Regions from separate parts of the Actinomadura sp. 7K534 genome, predicted to be linked through region 3. Evidence: riboswitches for the same ligand, from Rfam matches in the RefSeq annotation. Region 3 holds a riboswitch; each other region holds the start of a gene.
What was found. Region 3 has a riboswitch for cobalamin ahead of metE (5-methyltetrahydropteroyltriglutamate--homocysteine S-methyltransferase). Riboswitches for the same ligand answer to the same signal wherever they lie in the genome.
Positions count from the first base shown of each region.

Region 1: linked by a shared signal. The riboswitch ahead of E1266_RS25220 (ABC transporter substrate-binding protein) and the one ahead of metE (5-methyltetrahydropteroyltriglutamate--homocysteine S-methyltransferase) in region 3 are both predicted to bind cobalamin.
Region 2: linked by a shared signal. The riboswitch ahead of E1266_RS29065 (ribonucleoside-diphosphate reductase subunit alpha) and the one ahead of metE (5-methyltetrahydropteroyltriglutamate--homocysteine S-methyltransferase) in region 3 are both predicted to bind cobalamin.

Region 1 is NZ_SMKB01000152.1:681-2,873, reverse strand. It holds gene E1266_RS25225 (iron ABC transporter permease) at 1-127, opposite strand, end outside; gene E1266_RS25220 (ABC transporter substrate-binding protein) at 246-1,163, opposite strand; cobalamin riboswitch at 1,234-1,356, opposite strand; gene E1266_RS25215 (LLM class F420-dependent oxidoreductase) at 1,487-2,193, opposite strand, start outside.
Region 2 is NZ_SMKB01000207.1:3,447-5,639, reverse strand. It holds gene E1266_RS29075 (YcnI family protein) at 1-221, opposite strand, end outside; gene E1266_RS29070 (hypothetical protein) at 296-916, opposite strand; cobalamin riboswitch at 1,024-1,241, shown strand; gene E1266_RS29065 (ribonucleoside-diphosphate reductase subunit alpha) at 1,344-2,193, shown strand, end outside.
Region 3 is NZ_SMKB01000125.1:8,110-10,302, forward strand. It holds gene metE (5-methyltetrahydropteroyltriglutamate--homocysteine S-methyltransferase) at 1-1,269, opposite strand, end outside; cobalamin riboswitch at 1,383-1,602, opposite strand; gene E1266_RS22840 (histidine phosphatase family protein) at 1,623-2,193, opposite strand, start outside.

The DNA.
Region 1 (2,193 bases), on a different contig from region 3:
ACGGCAGCCGGTCGGCCAGCGCCTTCAGCACCCCGCCGACCGGCAGCCCGGCCGCCCCGACCAGCACTCCCGCCAGCAGGGTCGCCGCCAGCAGCGCCGCCGCGACCACGAGCGAGACTGGCCGCAGCCTGGCCTGCCCGGCCGGGAGGACGGGACGCCTCGGGACGTCCGCGGGGACGTCCGGAGACGTCCCCGCGGACGCGCGGCGAAGCTTGGGACTCACGGCCGGACGTCCAGTGCGGTGATCACTGGACCTTCTGCACCGCGGCGCCGATCGCCTTGACGAACTCGGGCAGGCGGGGACCCCATCGGGAGGCGATGGCGTCGTCGAGCTCGACCACGCCGCCGTTCTTCACCGCGCCCAGATCCGACCAGCCGGGGCGCTTGGCGATGGTCCCGGCGTTCTGGCCGCAGCACTTGGTGTCGGCGAGGAAGATCAGGTCGGGGTCCTGCTTGAGGAGGAACTCGCGCGACAGCTGCGGGTACCCGCTGCTCGCCTCGTCCGCCTCGTCGGCGATGTTGCGGAGTCCGAACAGCCCGTAGACCTGGCCGACGAACGTCTTGGACGTCACCGAGTGCAGCTGGTTGTCGAGCTCGTGGTAGTACGTGAGGCCCTTGGCCTTGGACGATGCGTCGACCGTCTCCTTGATGCTCGCCTGCATGTCCGTGACGAGCTTCTCCGCCTCGTCGGAGTGCCCGGTGGCGAGCCCGAGGTCGCGGATCTCGTCGTAGGCCTCGTCCAGGTTGTTGGCCGCCGGCTCCAGCAGGACGGGGATCTTCACCTTCTCCAGCGCCTTGACGATGCCGTTCAGGTCGTCGGACACGACGACGAGGTCCGGCCTGTACTCGATGACCGCCTCGGCGTTCGGCTTGAAGCCCGACAGCTTCGTCTTGGGCGCGTTCGGGGGATGGTCGGAGTAGTCGTCCACCGCCACCACCTGCGGCCCGGCGCCGATCGCGAACAGCGTCTCGGTGTGCGCGGGGGACAGCGACACGATGCGCTCGGGCTTGGCCGGGACGGTCACCGCCCCGTTGGCGGCCTGCACCGTGACGGTCTTGGCGCCGGACGTCGCGTCACCGGAGGTATCGGTGCCGCCACCGCATCCGGTGGCGAGCGCGGCGACGAGCGCCATCACCGCGCCGAGGGAACGGACGGGTCTCACAGGAGCCTCCTGGCTACAGGGAAGCCGCGGCCCGCACATGACGGATCGCCCTTCCACGAGGTCGAAAATCGTCGGCGCGCTAGGAGGCGACCTGGCTCGGCCCACTCAGCGTGGGCTCCACAGTTGCGGGACAGCGCCGGATTTCCACCGGACTTCGCTCCTGGCGCGCAGCATCGCAACGCTATCAGGCAGCAAGTCCCCCTAAACTCCGACATCCCCTCGCCTTGACCGTCCGGTGCTGGGGACGGCGGGATGGGGCACGAAGTGCGACTGCGGCGGTTGTGGGGTTCACCCGCCGGTGTTCGGCGGATGGCGCGATGAGGTCAGCCGGCCATGTAGGACGTGAGGAACTTCCTGGTCCGGCCGCGGTTCTCGCCGGGGATGTACTCGGCGGCGACGAAATCGGTGACGCCCGCTGCCGCCAGTTCCTCCAGCTTGGCCGCGACCTCGTCCTCGTCCCCGACGATGGCCAGGTCGGCGGGGCCGTCCACGCCTTCGCGGTCCATCATCGCCCGGTAGGACGGCAGCATCCCGTACATCTCGAAGGTCTGGCCCGCCTGCTCCCGTGCCTGGTCGACGTCGTCCGTGACGCACACCGGCAGGACGCACACCACCCGTGGGTCCGGTCGTCCCGCCGCCTTGGCGGCCGCGGTGATGGTCGGCGCGATGTGCTCGCGGACGGTGACGGGACCGGTCATCCACAGCACGGTGCCGTCCGTCCTTTCCGCCGCCAGCTTGAGCATCTTGGGGCCGAGTGCTGCGAGCAGCACTGGTACCCGTCCTTCGTTGGGAACGGAGAGGCCGATGTTGCCCTGCAGGGTTTCGCCCTTGAACGAGGCGGCGTCGCCCTCAAGCAGCGGCAACAGGACCGACAAGTACTCGTCCATGTGGCGCACAGGCCGGGCGAAGTCGTACCCGTACATGTCCTCGATGACGATCTTGTGGGACAGCCCGATGCCGAGGGTGAACCGCCCCTGCACCGCGAGCGCCGTCGTCCTCGCCTGCTGCGCCATCACCGCCGGGTGCCGCG
Region 2 (2,193 bases), on a different contig from region 3:
GACAGCGGGTGCTCGGCCGGGAGGTGCACCACGACCTTCGTGGTGGACGCGTTGTCCCGCTCGTTCGGCACGCGGAACGCGACCTTGGCGTACGAGCCCTGCTCGGCGGTCTTCGGGTTGGCGGTGACGTGCGCGGACGCGGCCGTGGCCAGCCCCGTGACCGATATGGCGGCGAGGGAGGCCACCGCGCCCGCGCGGCGGGCATGCGGAATGAAGGACATGACGGAACTCCGTTCGAGTCGTACGGGGGAGACACGGGAGCGCCGTGCTGCGGCGTCCCGGTGACGTACGGCGCTCAGCTGTGGGCGAGCGCCCTCGAACGGATCGGTGGACCCCGCCGGACGACCTGGTGCCGCAGCACCCGGCCGGTGGCGGTGACGGCGGCGGCCGCCGGTGTCAGCGGAGTACGCCGCGGCGGCGCCGCCGGTTCAATGGTGAGGAGGGCGATGAGCAGCCGGATCGGGCGGTCCGCCGCGGCGGCGACGCGCCGGGCCAGCGACCACGCGGCCCGCTCGCCGCGCCGCAGCCACCACGCCGCGACCATGGCGGCCGCGGTGTGCGCGAGCGTCATCGCCGGGCCGTCCGCGCCGTGCGCGACCGGGACCATGACGTCCGGCCCGTGTGTCATCGCGCCGTGCGCCGCCGGGTGGTGGACGGGGCCGGACGCCGCCGTGAACAGGGTGTGCAGCGCGAACTGCCCGCCGAGGAGCCCGCCCAGGATCGTCGCCAGCGAGCGCTCGTGGCCCGCCAGCACCAGGGTCACGCCGAGGACGAGGAAGAAGCCCGCTGCGGCCGACCAGGCCGGGACCGTCCCCGCGGCCAGCACGTGCCCGGTGACGGCCAGGGTGACGCACACGGTGGCGAACACCACCGCGCGAGCGGGCCGGAACACCGGGTTCGGGGCAGGCGGGGACATGGCGCCACCATCCTCCCACCCGGGTCGGCGGCCGCGCAGCCGACCCCGTCATATCTTTCAGACACGCCCAACATCTTGGGGTTGCGCAAAGATCGCCAACTAGATGTAGGGTTCAATCCCGTGCTGGTTCGCCCCCGCCGTCCGCGGCGGGGGCGACGTGAGAGGGAACCCGGTGCGAATCCGGGACTGCCCCGCAGCGGTGAGCGGGAACGACCGCCGTCATCGAGCACTGGGCCGCACGGCCCGGGAAGCGACGGCCAGTAGGACGCCTCGGAAGAGGCGGCGCCCGCGAGTCCGAAGACCTGCCCGCACGTCGTTCGTCCAGGCCTCGCGGGTGGGCTCGGGACGGAGCGCGGTGCGCCCCGGCGGGCGGCTCGCGTCCCGTTCGCATGCCTCCGTGAGGCGGTCTGCGAGGGGAGAAGAGCACGTGACACAGGATCTGGCCGCGCCGCCCACGGCGTTCGCGGAGATCGCCGCCGAGGTCGAGGCCGCCTGCGAGGCGATACCCGGTGCCGACGCGGAACGGGTGCTGGCCGCCGTCCGGCCCGGCGACGGCGCGGACGCGGCAGCGCTGCGGGACCTCGCGATCGGCGAGGCGGGCGCCCTGGTCCCCGCCGAACCCGGGTACTCCAGGGTCGCCGCGCGGCTCCTCGGCGCCCGCATCCGGGCGGAGGCCGCGGCCGCGGGCGTCCGGACGTTCGGCGAGTCGGTCGCCGCCGCGCACCGCGAGGGCCTGCTGGCGGACGCGCCCGCCGCGTTCGTCGCCGCCCACGCGCCCGCGCTCGACGCGCTCATCGACGAGACGGCCGACGACCGCTTCGAGTACTTCGGCCTCCGCACCCTGTACGACCGGTACCTGCTGAGGCATCCGCGGACGCGGCTCGTCCTTGAGCGCCCCCAGCACTTCCTGCTGCGCGTAGCGTGCGGTCTCGCCGACACGTACGACGAGGCGGCCGAGCTGTACGGGCTGCTCAGCACGCTGTCGTACCTGCCCAGCTCGCCGACGCTGTTCAACTCGGCCGCGCGCCGCCCCCAGCTGTCGTCCTGCTTCCTCCTCGACTCGCCGCGCGACGAGCTGGAGTCGATCTACGAGCGGTACGCGCAGGTGGCGCGGCTGAGCAAGTACGCGGGCGGCATCGGGATCTCGTGGACGAAGGTGCGGTCGCGGGGCTCGCTGATCCGCGGCACCAACGGGCACTCCAACGGGATCGTCCCGTGGCTGCGCACGCTCGACGCGTCCGTCGCCGCCGTCAACCAGGGCGGGCGCCGCAAGGGGG
Region 3 (2,193 bases):
TTCGGGCAGGCCGAGCGCGTCCCGCTGGGCGGCGAACCGGGTGCCGCGGTCGCCGCGCCGCGCGTCGCCGATCGAGTCCAGCCGCTCGCGGACGCCCCGGTCGATCCCCGCGGCCGCCGGGGTCTCCGCAGTGCGCTGCGGTGTCTCCGCCGCGGCCGGGACGTCCTCGCTGAGGGCCCGTCCGACCGCGATGACCTCGGCGACCTTCTGCCGGGCGAACGCGAGCCGTCCCCGGACGTCCGGGTCCAGCGCGGTCTCGGCCTCCAGGTCGATCGGGACGTGCAGCAGCGAGCAGGACGTGCTGACCACCAGCTGATCGACGAGCCCGAGCAGCGAGGCGCACGTCGCCCTGGCCCGCCGCTGATCGGCGCGCCACACGTTGCGGCCGTCCACCACGCCCGCGACGAGCGTCTTGCGCGGGAGGCCGCCGACGGAGGCGAGGACGTCGAGGTTGCCGGGACCGGCGACGAAGTCCAGCCCGACCGCCTCGACGCGGCTGCGGGCCAGCCGCTGCAACGCGGCGGCGCCGATCGTCCCGAAGTACGTCGCGACCATCAGGCGGGGCCTGCTGGTCAGCCGCCCGAGCCGCGTGTAGGCGCGGGCGAGGGCGTCGATCTCCTCCTCGGTGCGGTCGGCGACGAGGGCTGGCTCGTCCAGCTGCACCCACGCCGCCCCCGACCCCGCCAGGCGCTCCAGGACCTCGGCGTACACGTCGACGAGCCCGTCGAGGAGGTCGAGCGGCCGGAAGCCCTCCGGCGCGTCCGGGGCGGGCTTCGCCAGCAGCAGGTACGTGAGCGGCCCGACGAGCACCGGACGCGTCTCGATGCCGAGCGCCTTGGCCTCCCGGTATTCGGCCAGCGGCTTCGCGGCGGCGCCCTCGGCCAACCGGAACCGGGTGTCCGGCCCCAGCTCGGGGACGATGTAGTGGTAGTTCGTGTCGAACCACTTGGTCATTTCGAGCGGCGGGACGTCCTGCACGCCCCGCGCCATGGCGAAGTAGCGGTCGAGCCCGGTCAGCTGCCGGTACCGGTCGGGGACCGCGTCGACCAGCACGCTCGTGTCGAGGACCTGGTCGTAGAAGGAGAACGTGTTCGACGGGATCGCGTCCAGGCCCGCGTCGCGCAGCTCGTTCCAGCCCGCCGCGCGCAGGTCGGCGCCGGTCTTGGCGAGCGCGTCGGCGCCGGCGCGTCCCGCCCAGTAGTCCTCGGTGGCGAACTTCAACTCCCGGCGCGCCCCGATCCGGGGGTATCCGAGAATCGTGGTCTTCATGGCTGTGCTCATGGCGGCTTCCCTCGCTGTGCCACAGGGGCGGCCCGCAAGAAGGGAGTGCGCACGATGCCGTGCCGCAGACCTTCCCGCGAGGCCGCCGACCGCCGTGTACCGGCCGGTACACGGGCGGAGGCAGGTCTTCGGACTCGCGGGCACCGCCTCTCCCGAGGCGTCCTACTGGCCGTCGCTTCCCAGGCCGCGCGGGCCCAGTGCGTGATGACGGCGGTCGTTCCCGCTCACCGCTGCGGGGCAGTCCCGGATTCGCACCGGGTTCCCTCTTACGACACCCGCGTCCTCGCTGGACCCGGGTGAACCATCCGCACGAAGAAGTCTAACCCCGGCATCCCGACCCGCTAGTCGAAGCGCGCGTGGGACGCGGTCGCGGGCGTGCTGAACGTCTCGGCGAGGTGCATCGTCGCCCCGGCGGCGACCCGCCACCCGTAGGGCCCGCTGGGACGCCAGAGCTCGACGATCGAGCAGTTCGGAACGTCGTAAAGCCCCTGGAAGTCGCGGAAGGCCCGCATCGCGGCGGCGTCGGGCTCGGTGACCCCGCTCAGCAGCGACCACACCACCGCCTTCGTGAAGACGCCGTGCGTGAACACCGCCACCGGCCCGTCCGCCGGACGTTCGGCCAGGCGGTCGAGGAAGGCGCGGGCGCGCGTGATCAGCGCCTGGAACGACTCCCCGTCGTGGCCGTGGACGTAGGCCGGGTCGAGCCGCCGCCAGTAGTCGTCGGCGAAGGGCCGCCGCTGCTCACCGGTGGTCTGCGGGCCGTGCAGCCGTCCCAGGAAGGTGAACTCCTGGACGGGCCACTCCTCGTGCGGCACCTCGGGGAACCGCTCCATGGTCGGCTCCGCGGTCTGCCGGGCGCGCAGGAACGGGGAGCTGACGATGAGCGCGGGCGGTTCGGTGAACGTCTCGGCC